4 regions of the Kitasatospora sp. NPDC043950 genome follow, and region 1 is predicted to be linked to each of the others. Evidence: riboswitches for the same ligand, from Rfam matches in the RefSeq annotation. Region 1 holds a riboswitch; each other region holds the start of a gene.
What was found. Region 1 has a riboswitch for cyclic di-AMP ahead of AC07BF_RS17990 (M23 family metallopeptidase). Riboswitches for the same ligand answer to the same signal wherever they lie in the genome.
Positions count from the first base shown of each region.

Region 1 (3,696 bases):
CGAAGGCGCTGACGATCCGCCCGATCATCAGCAGCCCGAAGGCGGGGGCGACGGCCGCGATCAGGTTGCCCACCACGAACAGGCCCATCAGCGTCAGCAGCATGCCCTTGCGGGGGGCCCGGGTGCCGAGGATGGTGAGCAGCGGGCCGCCGACCACGACGCCGAGCGCGTAGCCGGAGATCAGCAGACCGGCGGTGGGGATGGAGACCGAGAAGTCGCCGGCGACCTCGGGCAGCAGGCCCATGATCACGAACTCGGTGGTGCCGATACCGAAGGCGCTGATCGCCAGCGCCAGGAGCGCGAGGGGCATGAGGGACCGCTTTCCAGAGAGAACCGTTGCGCATGCAACTACCAGCGTCGACAATACGAGACACCCGCAGGTACTTGCAAGCGCCACCTATCCCCGACGACAGCAATCCCGGCCACGCCACTTGCCACACCCTCGAGCGGAGATTAGGTTAGGCTCACCTAACTAACTGGAGGTCCGTCATGAGCCTGCCCGCCGGCGACGCCGAGGTGCCCGAACCCACCACCGCCGAGCGCGTCCAGAGCCTGCTCAGCGCGACCTCCTCGCTCACCGTCCGCGCCTGCGGCGAACACCACGACCTCGACACCCCGGTCTCCGTCCACGGCTCCCGGCTGCGCCTGCGCGCCCCGCTGGGCGACCCGCTCGCCACCGCCGCCGCCCGCGCCACCGACGGACTCGCCGTCGTCCTGGACGTCACCGACATCTCCCCCGTCGCCGTCCGCGACCGGATCCGCGCCCGCCTCACCCTGGCCGGCCGACTGCACCTGGCCCACCTCGCCGACGACGGCCTCAGCGTCCACCTGCGCGTGGACGTCGCCCACGCCGTCCTCGCCACCCCCTACGGCACCGGCGCGCTCACCGCTGGCGACCTCGCCCTCGCCACGCCCGACCCGCTGGCCCGTTACGAGGCCGCCATGCTCACCCACCTCGCCGACGACCACGCCGACGCCCTCGCCGTCCTCACCCGGCTGCTCGACCCGGACCTGCTCGCCCAGCACCCGGAGGTCCGCCCGCTCGCCCTGGACCGCCACGGCCTGGTCCTGCGCCTGGACCACCCGCACGGCCACCGCGACGTCCGCCTGGTCTTCCCCGAACCGGCCGCCGACACCGAGGACTTCGGGCAGCGGATGCACGAGCTGCTGACCGCCGCCCAGCACGGGCTGCCCGCCCACCGGCTCTGAACCGGCCCGCCGAAGCACACTGACGTATCGTCAACTCTCCCCGGACACACCCACCAAGGCCCGGAAACGACAGCGGCCGACCCGGCTCGCGAGAGAAGTCTCGCGAGCCGGGCCGGCCTGGGCGTGTCCCGCGCCCATGTCCACTGCTGCGGCGATCACCCGGTCGAGCGGTCACCCGACATGACCATCCCGGGCGGTCGATTCGCCCCGTAGCAGCGGTGGTTCCTCATCCGGTACATCCGGCAGATCCGGCACATCCGGTACATCCGGTACGGGTCAGAGCGCGACGCCGTGGGCCCGCAGGTAGGCGACCGGGTTGATGTCCGAGCCGTACTCCGAGCCGTTGCGGATCTCGAAGTGCAGGTGCGGGCCGGTCACGTTGCCGGTCGCGCCGGAGAGGCCGATCTGCTGTCCGGCCTTGACGGCCTGACCGATCTTCACCCCGATCGAGGAGAGGTGCGCGTACTCGGCGAAGTGGCCGTCGGCGAGCTTGATCTCGACCTCGTTGCCGTAGGCGCCGCCGTTGCCGGCCTTCACCACGACACCGTTGCCGACGGCGCGCAGCGGGGTGCCGGTGGAGGCGACGAAGTCCTGGCCGGTGTGGTGGCCGGAGGCCCACATCGAGCCTGCCACGCCGTACGCGGTGCCCAGCTTCGGGCCGGCCAGCGGGGCGACGAAGGCCGAAGCGGCGGCGACCGGCACGGCGGTGACCACGGCGGACGGCGCGGCGGTCTGCAGCTGGGTCTGGAGCTGGGCGGACGGCTTGGCCGCCTCGGTCCGGACCTCCGGCTGGGCCTGCGGCTTGGCGGCGGTGGTGGCCGGCGCGGCGTCCTGGGCGGACGGCTGGGCGGGCTTCGCCGGGGCAGCGGGCTTGGCCGGGGCGGCCTGGCCCGCGATCACGAGCCGCTGACCGGGGAAGATCAGGTCCGGGTTGCCGCCGACGACCTCACGGTTGTGGTCGTACAGCGCCTGCCAGCCGCCGTCGACGTGCTGGGCGTCGGCGATCCGGGACAGGGTGTCGCCGCTGACGACGCGGTAGCTCTCCTGCGACGAGGCCTGGGCCTGGTCGGCGGGAGCGGCGGCCGGGGCGGCGGTGACCGCGGCGGCCGGCGCGGGGTGGGCCTGGGCGCTCATCGCGGTGACGAGCGGCAGGGCGAAGGAGACACCGGTGACGGCGGTGGCGATCCCGATGCGGGCGGCGCGGGGCAGGGCGATACGACGAGCCTGTGCAGGCATGGAATTTTCCTCTCCGACGCCTGCGAGGTGAGCTGTCGGGTTCGGGCTGGAGTTGCCCGGCCGCACATGCGGCTTCACCCCTAGCCGGCCCTGGATCCGGGTACGCGAAAGCGTGCCGTTTCCGGTCCGGCGACTTACCTGTGGGTCCCCCGCTCCTGCCGTACAGAGTTCGGTGCGAGCCACCGGGCAGCGGCAGGATTCGGCGTTCCACCCGGTGGATCCGTCCGGACTGGCCGGGCGGTCGCTGAACTAAAACCCATCCGTTCGGGTGAAGCAATGTCGATCACTTGAACCGGCAACAACCCCCCGAGCTGCGGTGACCCTCCGAATGATCGGCTGCACCGTACGTGCACAATCCATTCACCCGGCGCCACTGATCCACGACGCTGCGCCGATTCCGCCACCGCTGCGCACCCGCCCGCTCACGCACCGCGCACCCACCGACACACCCCCCGGTGACCCTTGTCACGTACGCCCCACGGGCGCAGGATCGGCCCGTGGCCACCTCCGAAGCAGGAACACTGCGCCTGGGCACCTCGCGGGGACGCTGGGTCCTCCTCGCGACGGTGCTCGGCTCCAGCATGGCGATGCTCGACGGCACCGTGGTGAACGTCGCGCTGCCCCGCATCGGCACCGATCTCGGCGCCTCCCTCGCGTCCCTGCAGTGGACGCTCAACGCCTATCTGCTCACCCTGGCCGGACTGATCCTGCTCGGCGGCGCGCTCGGCGACCGGTACGGCCGGCGCCGGGTCTTCCTGATCGGCGTGCTCTGGTTCGCCGCCGCCTCCGCGGCCTGCGCCGCCGCCCCCACCATCCACGTGCTGATCGCCGCCCGCGCCGTCCAGGGCATCGGCGGGGCGCTGCTCACCCCCGGTTCGCTCGCCATGCTGCAAGCCGTCTTCCACCCGGACGACCGCTCGGCGGCGGTCGGCCTGTGGTCGGGCCTCGGCGGGGTGTCGGCCGCGGTCGGCCCCTTCCTCGGCGGCTGGCTGGTGGACGGCCCCGGCTGGCGGTGGATCTTCCTGCTGAACCTTCCGCTCGCGGCCGCCGTGGTCGCGGTCACCTCCCGGTTCGTCCCCGAGAGCCGGAACGAGAGCGCCGTCGGCCGCTTCGACGTCCCCGGCGCGCTGCTCGCCGCGCTCGCCCTCGGCGCGATCACCTACGCGCTGACCGCCGCCGGGGAGGGCCTGTCCCCCGCGGTCTGGCTCACCGGCGCGATCGGCCTGCTGCTCGGCGCTGCCTTCATCGCGG
Region 1 covers NZ_JBWKER010000024.1:78,232-81,927, forward strand. The annotation lists gene AC07BF_RS17980 (MFS transporter) at 1-310, opposite strand, end outside; gene AC07BF_RS17985 (DUF2470 domain-containing protein) at 490-1,209, shown strand; gene AC07BF_RS17990 (M23 family metallopeptidase) at 1,486-2,445, opposite strand; cyclic di-AMP (ydaO/yuaA leader) riboswitch at 2,448-2,630, opposite strand; gene AC07BF_RS17995 (MFS transporter) at 2,943-3,696, shown strand, end outside.

Region 2 (3,696 bases), on a different contig from region 1:
TCGAGGATCTCCTCGATGCGCAGCAGCTGGTTGTACTTGGCGACGCGCTCGGAGCGGGCCGGGGCACCGGTCTTGATCTGGCCGCAGTTGGTGGCGACGGCCAGGTCGGCGATGGTGACGTCCTCGGTCTCGCCGGAGCGGTGCGACATCATGCAGCGGTAGCCGTTGCGCTGGGCCAGCTCGACGGCGTCCAGGGTCTCGGTCAGCGAGCCGATCTGGTTCACCTTCACCAGCAGCGCGTTGGCGGTGCCGGTCTCGATGCCCCTGGCCAGGCGGGCCGGGTTGGTGACGAACAGGTCGTCGCCGACCAGCTGGACCTTGTCGCCCAGCTTGACGGTCATGGCCTTCCAGCCGTCCCAGTCCGACTCGTCCAGCGGGTCCTCGATGGAGACCAGCGGGTAGGCGTCGACCAGCTCGGCGTAGTACTCGATGAGCTCGGCGGCGGAGATGGCCTTGCCCTCGAACTGGTAGGCGCCGTCCTCGTAGAACTCGGACGCGGCGACGTCCAGGGCGAGCGCGATGTCACGGCCGGGCACGTAGCCGGCCTTCTGGATGGCCTCGGTGATGAGGTCCAGGGCCTCGCGGTTGCTGTCCAGGTTCGGCGCGAAGCCGCCCTCGTCGCCGAGGCCGGTGGACAGGCCGCGCTCCTTCAGCACGCCCTTGAGGGTGTGGTAGACCTCGACGCCCCAGCGGACGGCCTCGGAGAAGGACTCCGCGCCGATCGGGGCGATCATGAACTCCTGGATGTCGACGTTGGAGTCCGCGTGCGAACCGCCGTTGAGGATGTTCATCATCGGAACGGGCAGCACGTGCGCGTTCGGGCCGCCCAGGTAGCGGAACAGCGGCAGGTCGCTGGCCTCGGAGGCGGCGTGCGCCACAGCCAGCGAGACGCCCAGGATCGCGTTGGCGCCGAGCGAGGACTTGTCCGGGGTGGCGTCCAGGTCGAGCATGGCCTGGTCGATCAGGCGCTGCTCGGTGGCGTCGTAGCCGACCAGCTCCGGGCCGATCTGCTCGATGACGGCCAGGACGGCCTTCTCCACGCCCTTGCCGAAGTAGCGGTTCTTGTCACCGTCGCGCAGCTCGAGCGCCTCGAAGGCGCCGGTGGAGGCACCCGACGGGACAGCGGCACGGCCGGTGCTGCCGTCGTCGAGGCCGACCTCGACCTCGACCGTGGGGTTGCCACGCGAGTCGAGGATCTCACGGGCTACGACGACATCGATGGACGGCACGAGGCATCTCCTTGCGGAAGCAGGGTCCGGCTGACGTTGGGTGCTGCCGGCGGGACGATTGCGGAGTCGTTACGACCAGAGCCTAACCGCCCCGGCCCCCGGGGCCGCGCTGGCCTCGGTCCCGTCTCAGCGTGTGGCCCGGCTACCCACCAGTAGTTCACCTGCTTGCCCGATCGAAGCGGGCGAATACGGGGGAATGCGGGCGAAGGGGGACAGGTCCCGTCCCCCTTCGCCCGCAGGGCGCGGGCCGTTCAGGGCCCGGGCCGCTCAGCCGAGGTGCAGCACCTGGCCGGGCATGATCAGGTTGGGGTTGCCGCCGACGGTGCCGCGGTTGCCGTCGTACACCGACTGCCAGCCGCCGGACACGCCCTGGGCGGCGGCGATCGTCGACAGCGTGTCGCCGGCCCGGACGGTGTAGTCGTGACCGCCCTGCGCGGCGGCGGGCTGCGCGGCCGGGGCGGACTGCGCGGGCTGCGCGGCGCGGGGCGCGTACTGCGGCTGGGCGGCGGGCTGGCCCGCGTACTGCTGGTAGACGCTCTGGTGGCTGGTCCAGTACCAGGCGCCGTTGTTCTGGTACCAGTACACCTTCGCGTCGGCGTCCCAGCCGGCCTTGCCGGAGAAGCCCTGGGTCTGCGGCTGCGTCTGCTGCGGGGCCTGCTGGACGGGCTGCTGGGCGGCCGGCTTCGGGGCGGCCTGCTTGACCGGCTGCTGGGCAGGCTTCGGGGCCTGCGCCTGCTGGGTCGGCTTGGCGGCGGACTGCTTGGCGGGCTTGGCGTCCGTGGAGGTGTCCACGGAGGCCGGGGCGCCGCCCTTGCTCAGGCCGGCCTTCTGGGAGCAGACCGGCCAGGCGCCCGGGCCCTGCGAGGCCAGCACCTTCTCGGCGACCGAGATCTGCTGCGCCTTGCTGGCCTGGTTGGCCTGCGGGGCGTAGGAGGTGCCGCCGTACGCCTTCCAGGTGCTGGGCGTGAACTGCAGGCCGCCGGAGAAGCCGTTGCCGGTGTTGATGCTCCAGTTGCCGCCGCTCTCGCACTGGGCGACGGCGTCCCAGGTGGAGGCCGGGGCGGCGGAGGCGCCGGTGGCGGTGAGGAGCGGCATCGCGAGTCCGACGCCGGCCACACCGGCGACGGCGATGGCCTTCTCGGTCTGGGTGCGACGGCGGTGGCGGCCGGTTCCAACGAACAGCATGAAGAGGTCCCTCTCCGCACGCCTGCGAGGTGAGCTGTCGGGTTCGGACCGGGAGGTGGCCCGGCCGCCGAAAGCGGAAACGATTCCGCTCGGGCGGCTTCACCCCAAGCCGTCGGGGAACGGCAACAAACCTGGTTCCCCCGCCCCTGCCCAGGGTCTGGTCGGTTTCCCGTGACGCGGCGGGCAGGATTCGGCGTTCCGCGCACGAGGTCCGCAGCTGCGAACTCCAGGGAGAGTAGACAGATCATCAGACCAATAACAAGCTCATATCACCGATATCACACACAAATTACGGCGCGTGGTCAATCGCCTACCAACGGCGGCGGTATGTCCGGATTAATGCGGGTTCAGGCCTGGCTCCACGGGCCGCCGGAGACATGCCGTCAGCGTGTCGGGGCGTCGGTCGGCGTGACCGGCGGCGCGTGCGGAGAGCAGGTCTCCGGAGTGAATTCGACCGGGAGTTCCCGCAGGCCACGCATGATCAGGCCGCCCCTCCAGCGCAGGTTCTCCGGGTTTTCCGCGAGCCGCAGGTCCGGCAGCCGGGAAAGCAGCGTGGCCAGTGCGCTCCGCCCCTCCAGGCGGGCCAGCGGGGCGCCGATGCAGTAGTGGATCCCGTGGCCGAAACCCAGGTGCGGATTGTCCGTGCGGGCCAGGTCCAGGGTGTTCTCGTCCGCGAACCTGGCCGGATCGCGATCCGCCGCGGCCAGCACCACCAGCACCGGATCGCCCACCGGGATGTCCACCCCGCCGATCGACAGCGGCCGCGTCGCGAAACGCCACGTCGCCATCTCCACCGGCCCGTCGTAGCGCAGGAGTTCCTCGATCCCGGTCTCCAGCAGCGCCGTCTCGCCGCGCACCACCGACTCCTGCAGCAGCCTGCGCTGCTCCGGGTTGCGCAGCAGCGCGTACGTGCCGTTGCCGATCAGGTTGACGGTCGTCTCGAACCCCGCGAACAGGAGGATGAACGCCATCGCGGCGGCCTCGTTCTCGTTCAGGTGCTCGCCGTGGTCACTCGCCCGGATCAGGCCCGAGATCAAGTCATCACCCGGATCCGCCCGCTTGCGGTGGATCAGCTCCAGCAGGTACGCCCGCATCCGCTTCACCGCCCGCCCCACGCCGCCGCGTTGGCCGCCGCCGTGCCGGATCATCATCCCGGCCCAGTCCCGGAAGTCGTCCTGGTCCTCGGCCGGCACGCCCAGCAGGTCGCAGATCGCGTAGATGGGGAGCGGGAACGCGAACTCGTGGATCAGGTCCGCCGAACCGCGCTGCGCGAAGCCGTCGA
Region 2 covers NZ_JBWKER010000074.1:22,563-26,258, reverse strand. The annotation lists gene eno (phosphopyruvate hydratase) at 1-1,229, opposite strand, end outside; gene AC07BF_RS33915 (LysM peptidoglycan-binding domain-containing protein) at 1,497-2,414, opposite strand; cyclic di-AMP (ydaO/yuaA leader) riboswitch at 2,420-2,587, opposite strand; gene AC07BF_RS33910 (cytochrome P450 family protein) at 2,798-3,696, opposite strand, start outside.
Region 2: linked by a shared signal. The riboswitch ahead of AC07BF_RS33915 (LysM peptidoglycan-binding domain-containing protein) and the one ahead of AC07BF_RS17990 (M23 family metallopeptidase) in region 1 are both predicted to bind cyclic di-AMP.

Region 3 (3,696 bases), on a different contig from region 1:
GGCCTCGCTCGTCGCCGCGATGGCGGCCGGCTGTTCGGTGGCGACGCTGACCGCCGGCCCGTCCTGGGCGCTGCGGCGGCCCGAGCCCCGGCCGGCGGTGGACACGGCAGCCCCCACGGCGTCCCGCTCCGATCTGGAGGTGGTCCGGCTCGACCCGGACGCCGCCCCGCCCGGCGGCACCACCACCGTCCACGCCTTCATCGCCAACCGCGGCCCGGACACCACCGCCGCACCGTTCACCGTGCTGGTGACGCTGCCTCCCGGGGTCTCCCCAGTGGGCCCGTACTTCCCCGAGGACTGCGAGGTGCGGCTCAACGGCCGGCAGGTGCGCTGTGTCTTCCCGGCCGGACTGCCCCCGCTGCGCAGCGCGACCGCGCTGGTACCGGTGCGCCTCTCCCCGGACCTGCGGATCGGCAAGCTCACCGGCGGCTCGGTCGCGGTGCGCGGCGTGGACGACCCGGACGAGGGGAACAACCGGCAGCCGTTCGACATCACGGTGGTCGAGACGGCTCCCGGTTCCTGACCCGGAAGCCCCGAAGGCCCTACCGGTACACGCGGACGTAGTCGGCGGCGAAGGTGATCGGGGCGGTGCCCTGCGGCGCCGGGTGGTACTTCCCCGCGCCGACCGACAGGTTGAGGATCAGGTACGCCGACCAGTTGGCGCCGACGCCCTTGCCGTCCGAGAACACCTTGGCGCCGTTGACGTACCAGTCCACCGAGGTGGCGCCGTAATAGGTGCCGATGGTCACCCACTGGTCCTTCGCGACGGCACCGGCGTCGGTGTAGTACTTGGGGTTGCCGGGGTTGACGTGGTTGGTCAGCTCCAGCAGGTTCGGGTTGTCGGGGTGGTACTCGAAGGAGTCGACCTCCCCGTTGCCGTTCTTCCAGGTCCAGAAGGCCGGCCAGGCGCCGGAGCCGGACGGCAGCTTGACCCGGGTCTCGGCGTAGTCGCCGGTCCTGACCTGGAAGCCCTCGCTGGAGCCCTCGGTGGTCAGGAAGCCGGTGTTCCAGGCCTGCTTGCCGTTCTCCAGCGTGGTGGTGCCGGGCGCAGCGGTGAAGGTGGCGACCCCGTTCGCGACGCTGACGTTGTTCTTGTTCAGCAGGTCGAGCTTGTTGTCGTCCGGGTTGTGGTTTCCGTACTTGTACGCGGTGCTCTTGTCGCCGACCCAGCGCGAGCCCCAGCTGATCGGGCCGTTGAACTCGTCGGACCAGGTCAGCGACTTGCCGGCGACCGGGGATACGGGGGTGCCGGCCGACGGGCTGGCGGTGGCGCTCGGGCTGCTCGGGCTCGGGCTGCTCGTCGGGGTCGGCTTCGCGGTGGGGGTCGCCGTCGGGGTCGGGGCGGGAGTCGGGGTCGGGGCGGGAGTCGGGGTCGGGGCGGGAGTCGGCTTCGTGGTGGGCGTCGGGGTCGGGGGCGGAGTCGGCGCCGGGGTGCTGGAGACCACCAGCTGCTGCGAGGCCAGGTTGTGCCAGGCCCCGCCGAGGTCCTGCCAGAAGCCGAACTGGGTGCACGTCCCGGCCGGCAGGGCGCGTGCGCCGCTGGTGAAGGACAGGCCGCTCGGGCAGATCTGCACATTGGAGGCGTTGCCCGGGAAGTCGAGGTTCGCACCGGCCGCGTTCCGGACGCCCACGCCGACGGTCTTCGCGGTGAAGCAGGCCGAGGAGTGGAGGGTCAGCGAGGCGGTGGCGGCCTGGTTGGCGACCATGGTCGCCGGGGCGAGCCGGTCCTGGGTGACGGTCGGGGCGGTGGCGGCCTGGGCGCCGGAGACGGCCGGCAGGCCGAGCAGTCCGGCGCCGGTGACGGCGAGCGCTCCGGTGACGGCGAGGGCGGCGTTGCGGCCCCGGTGGGAGGGACGGGCGTGGCGCGGCGCGCGGCGCCGGGCAGGCTGGTGCATGGCAGTGTCCTCTGCGACGCCTGCGAGGTGAGCTGTCGGATTCGGGCTGAGGCAGCCCGGCCGCCGGTGGAAGCGGCTTCACCCCTAGCCACGGCCCGCACGCGGGAGCGTACGGGCCGGGCGCTGACCTTGGTTCCCCCGCTCCCGTCCGCTGTGGTGCTCGGTTGCCGGCCGGCGGGTGGACAGGACTCGGCGTCCCGGCGGCGGGGGTCCGCGAGGGCGGACGACGGTTGCAGGCTAGGCGGGCCGTCCGTGAACGGACAACCTGCTCGGGCCGGTTGTCGCACAGGTCACAGCGGTGTCGATCAACGACGCTGCGTGGTGGATCAGTTGGGACGGATCAGCGGAGCCGTCGAGCTGCCGAACGACGAATCGGCGAATCGGCGAATCGGCGGTCCACGGGTCAAGCGAGCCAGTTGTCGACCTGGCTCTCGGCCTCCGGTGCCCAGGCGAGTTCCAGGTGGTTGAGGCCGGTGAGCAGCCGGGTGCCGCCGATCGTCGCGATGCCGGTGGTGTCCAGGGCGCTCGCGGTGAACACGATGCCGTCGCTGGGCCCCCGGTTCTCGTTGAGCACGCCCGGGATGTCGGCGGACCCGCCCGCGAGCAGATAGGTGCGCACCGACGCGGGGACGCCCGCCTGTTGCAGCGGCGCGATCAGCGAACCGGCGTCGATCGCCGCCTGGATGCCCTGGCCGGAGGTGTAGAAGCCCTGGCCGCCGTAGTAGGTGGTCCACCAGTCCTGGGCGGTGCCGTCCACCCCGTACCGGCCGTCCCAGCGGGCGAGCAGCTGGCGCTGGCCCGGGTAGCAGTCGTAGCCGCCGGTGGGCAGCACGCCGAGGCAGGGCTGCGCCGTGTAGGTGCCGTAGCAGGTCATGTAGAGGTGCGGGGACGGCGCGTTGGCGGTGCCGCCGCAGGCCGGCCAGCTCGCGAGGTCGAACGACCAGCCGTGCGCGTACACGTAGTCGAGCCCGCCGTTCGGGCCCCCGAGGGTGATCAGGCGGCGCACGTCGCCCGCGTAGGCCCGCCCCCAGGACGGGCGCACCGAGGACACGTACGCCCGGGCGGCGACCTCGCCCTTGCTCCAGGCCACCACGTCCACCTGCGGGACGCCGAGGCGGGCCCGGATCAGCGCGACGGCGTCGCCGACGGCCTGCGCCTGGAACAGGTTGTCGCCCTGCTTGTGGGCGAAGCCGATGGCGAACACCCGGTGGCCGGTGCCGGCGAGGTACTGGGCGAGGCCGGTGGACGGGCAGGCGGAGGCACCGCAGGTGCCGCTCTCCCCCGGGTTCGCCCAGGCGCGGTCGGCGTTGTCGTTGGCGCCGTGGACCAGCAGCACGGGGGTCGGACGGCTACCGGTGTCCCAGCCGGTCGCCGAGTACAGCAGGAAGCGGCTGGAGGAGGGCTGGCCGGTGCCGCCGAAGTACGTCCGGCGGGCGCCGTCCTGGTCGCCGCGGCCGTCGGCCGGGTACTGCTCGGTGCGGAAGCCGGGGGTGGTGTCGAGGTAGCGCTCGACCTTGGCCCAGCCGTTGCCGGGGGCGGGGAAGGCGGCTTCGAGGGTGAGCGGGGCGGTGGCCGCCTGGGCGGTGGTCTGGGAAGTGACGGTCTGGGCGGCGGTGGCCTGGGCGGGAGTGGGGGTGCCGAGGAGCAGCGCGGCGAGGGTGAGCAGGAGGGCGGACAACGCGGTGGGGGTGCGTCTGACGGCGGTGGGGGTGTGCCGCATGGGGGTGGGGGTGCGTCTCATGGGGGTGGACGGTAGGACCGGCCGCCGGCGGGCGCCCAGGTGCCCGCCGCACACCGCGCC
Region 3 covers NZ_JBWKER010000011.1:34,280-37,975, forward strand. The annotation lists gene AC07BF_RS09865 (hypothetical protein) at 20-523, shown strand; gene AC07BF_RS09870 (glycoside hydrolase family 16 protein) at 543-1,895, opposite strand; cyclic di-AMP (ydaO/yuaA leader) riboswitch at 1,898-2,064, opposite strand; gene AC07BF_RS09875 (esterase/lipase family protein) at 2,299-3,636, opposite strand.
Region 3: linked by a shared signal. The riboswitch ahead of AC07BF_RS09870 (glycoside hydrolase family 16 protein) and the one ahead of AC07BF_RS17990 (M23 family metallopeptidase) in region 1 are both predicted to bind cyclic di-AMP.

Region 4 (3,696 bases), on a different contig from region 1:
GCGGCCGACCCGACTGCGCCAGCGCAGCGCCGGCCTGATCGGGCTGATCACGCCGGAGCTGAGCAACCCGATCTTCCCCGCACTGGCCCAGGTGATCGAGCAGGTGCTCAGCCGGCACGGGTACACCCCGGTGCTGTGCACCCAGACACCGGGCGGGTCCACCGAGGACGAACTGGTCGAGATGCTGGTCGACCGGGGCGTGGCGGGCATCGTCTTCGTCTCCGGGCTGCACGCCGACTCCACCGCCGACCACGACCGCTACGCCCGGCTGACCGGGCGAGGGGTGCCGTTCGTGCTGATCAACGGCTACAGCGAGCGGATCGACGCGCCGTTCATCTCGCCGGACGACCGGGCCGCGATGTGGATGGCCGTCCAGCACCTGGCCGAACTCGGGCACGAGCGGATCGGGCTGGCGGTCGGGCAGCGGCGGTACGTGCCGGTGCTGCGCAAGATCGAGGGCTTCACGGCGGCGATGCGCGAGGTGCTGGGACGGAGCCAGGAGGAGGCCGAGGAACTCGTCCACCACACGCTGTTCAGCGTGGAGGGCGGGCACGCGGCGGCCGGCGCGCTGCTGGACAAGGGCTGCACGGCGATCGTCTGCGGCAGCGACATGATGGCGCTCGGGGCGATCCGGGCGGTGCGGCAGCGTGGGCTGTCGGTGCCGCACGACGTCTCGGTGGTCGGCTTCGACGACTCGCCGCTGATCGCCTTCACCGAGCCGCCGCTGACCACGATCCGCCAGCCGGTCGAGGCGATGGCGACCGCGGCGGTGGACGCGCTGCTGGAGGAGGTCGGCGGAAACGCCGTCCAGCGCGGGGAGTTCATGTTCCAGCCGGAGCTGGTCATGCGTGGGTCCACGGGGGCCTGCGCGCGCTGAGGACGGTCAACGGACGGGCCCCGGAGAGCAGTTGCTCTCCGGGGCCCGTTGTGTGCCGCCCGGGTGCCGGGTCAGCCGTCAGTTGTCGGCTGTCACCCGTCGGTCGTGCTCAGACCCGGCCGGCGAAGTCCGGCGCCCAGTTGGCGACGGTCTGCAGGCGCACGCCCGAGCTCGGGTTGGCGGCCTCGACGTACTGGCCGCCGCCGATGTAGATCGCGACGTGGTAGACGCCGGAGTTCTGGCCGTTGTTGGACCAGAACAGCAGGTCGCCCGCCTGCAGGCTGTCCAGCGAGACGCGGGTGCTGGCGGCGGCCTGGTCGGCGGCGACGCGCGGGACGGAGACGCCCGCGGCGCGCAGCGCGGCCTGGGTCAGGCCGGAGCAGTCCCAGCCGCCGTTGCCGGTACCGCCGTAGACGTACGCCTGGCCGACCTTCGACTGGGCGAAGGAGACCGCGGCGGCCATGCTGCCGGTGGCGGCCGGGGTCTGAGCCGGGGTCTGAGCCTGGGCGGCCGGCTTGGAGGCCGGCTTGGAGGCCGGCTTGGAGGCCGGCTTGGTGGCCGGGGCCTGGGGCTGGGCGGCCGGCTTGGCGCTCGCGACAGCGCCGTTGGAGGTCTGGCCGGACTTCTGCGAGCGGTCGAACCAGGTGAAGTCCGAGCCGGACGTGGCCGACGAGCCGGAGCCGGACCGGTCGGCCTGAGCCGACTGCTGGGCCTGGCCGCCGTCCTTGAACGAGAGGCGCTGGCCCGGGTAGATGGAGTCCGGGCCCTCGGTCAGGGTGCCGCGGTTGAGTTCGTACAGCCGCTGCCAGCCGCCCTGGAGGTTGTGCTTGTCGGCGATCGAGGACAGCCAGTCGCCGGAGGCGACGGTGTAGTCGTCGGCCTGGGGCTGGGCGCTGTTCCGGGCCTGGCTCTGGCCCTTCTGGGCCGAGGTGCCGTTGGTGGAGTCGGCGGGGGCCTGCGCCTGGTCCTGGGCCGGTGCGGCCGGCTTGGCGGGCTTCGCGGCCGGGGCCGGGGTCTGGGTCTGCGCGGGCTTGGCGGCCGGGGCGGCCGGCTTCGCGGCGGGCTTGGTGGCGGTCGAACCGGCAGCCGAGCCGGTGGTCGAGCCGGCCGAGGTGTCGACGGCGGCCGGGGTGCCGCCCTTGGTCAGGCCGGCCTGGACCGAGCACACCGGCCAGGCGCCGGGGCCCTGCGAGGCGAGGACCTTCTCGGCGACGGCGATCTGCTGGTCCTTGGTGGCCTGGTTGGCCTGGGGGGCGTAGGCGGTGCCGCCGAAGGCGGCCCAGGTGCTGGAGGTGAACTGCAGGCCGCCGTAGAAGCCGTTGCCGGTGTTGATGCTCCAGTTGCCGGTGCTCTCGCACTGGGCGACCTTGTCCCAGGTGGCGACGGAGGCGGCGGAGGCGGTGCCGGAGGTGAGGCAGGGGATGGTGAGGCCGACGCCCGCGACGCCGACGGCGGCGATCACGCGTCGGGTACGACTGGACAGACGGGTGCCGTTGGTGGGCAGCATGAAGACGCAGTCCTCTCCCACGCCTGCGAGGTGAGCTGTCGGATTCGGGCTGGAGTTGCCCGGCCGCGCTGTGGGCGCGGCTTCACCCCTAGCCCTGGATCGTTCCGGGGAACGGTCCGGGGCGACTTACCTGTGGGTCCCCCGCTCCTGCCGTGGTGCGTTTTCGCGCTGCCAGGACATCCGACGGCAGGACTCGGCGTCGCGGATGAACTGGGTTCGTGTGGCCACGAACGGGGAGCACGTTAAGCAGACTTAAGTTCAAACTGCAAACACCTGTGACGCGCATCACGGTTTGGCGAGAACGGTCGTTCCCCTCACTTGTCATGATCGGAAATGACCGATTTCCGGCAACGCCGCGAAGGGTGCGCGCAACTGTCTGCGTTTCAGGAGGCGGGTGACGGTGGGTCGGGTCGCCCGGGGGCCTGCCCGCCGGGAGAGCGGCGTGTCCGCACTGTGGCCGTCGGGGGGTGCGTCGAGCGATGGTGAACAAATGCGGATAGAACGGACATCACACCTATTCGTCCTTTAACTCCCTTACGGGACAAGCGGGAAGGGCCCGGAACGTAGCCGTTCCGGGCCCTTCACACGTGCGGTGACCGCTACTACTGGCCGGCCGACTCCTCGGCGGCGGCGTGAGCGGCGTGAGCGGCGCGACCACCCCGGCCGGAGTGGTCGGCGTGGGTGCCCTCGGCGGCCTCCGCCGCCTCGGCCTCGGCCCGCGTCAGGGCCTCGGGGGAGGGCGCCGGCAGCGCGGCCAGGTAGGTGGAGGCGATCAGCTGGCCGACCGTCGGGTAGGCGCCCAGCGGCGCCGCGGACGGGCAGCCGGTCTCCTCGGCGGCCGTGGCGAGCAGCTCGGAGTCGGCCTCCGGCCCGATCACCAGCGGGGCCAGCGCCGGGCGCTGGGAGCCGGTCTCCTTGAGGTGGTTGACGGCCGCGGCGACCGAGCCCGGCACGTCGAGCGCGGCGGGCACGACCGGGACGGCCAGCCGGGCCGCCAGCAGGACACCGGTGATGCCGGCAGCGGCAGCGGCCTCCTCGCCGCCGACGGTGGTCAGCACGACGCCGTCCGCGGCGGTCGCGATGGCGAACAGCCGGGCCCGGTCGGCACGCGCCAGGCCGGCCTCGGACAGGCGCACGTGCACGGCCTCGGCGAGCAGCGGGTGCGGGCCGAGCACGTCGGTGACGGGGGCTCCGTACTCGGCGGCGAGGGCGTGGAGTTCGGTCAGGAATCCGTGCGGGCCGGGTACCAGCGGCACCAGGACCGGCGCGGGCAGGCCGGCCTCGGCGGCCATGGCCAGCAGTTCGGCGACGG
Region 4 covers NZ_JBWKER010000009.1:159,271-162,966, forward strand. The annotation lists gene AC07BF_RS08985 (LacI family DNA-binding transcriptional regulator) at 1-877, shown strand, start outside; gene AC07BF_RS08990 (transglycosylase family protein) at 987-2,405, opposite strand; cyclic di-AMP (ydaO/yuaA leader) riboswitch at 2,392-2,562, opposite strand; gene AC07BF_RS08995 (hypothetical protein) at 2,987-3,696, opposite strand, start outside.
Region 4: linked by a shared signal. The riboswitch ahead of AC07BF_RS08990 (transglycosylase family protein) and the one ahead of AC07BF_RS17990 (M23 family metallopeptidase) in region 1 are both predicted to bind cyclic di-AMP.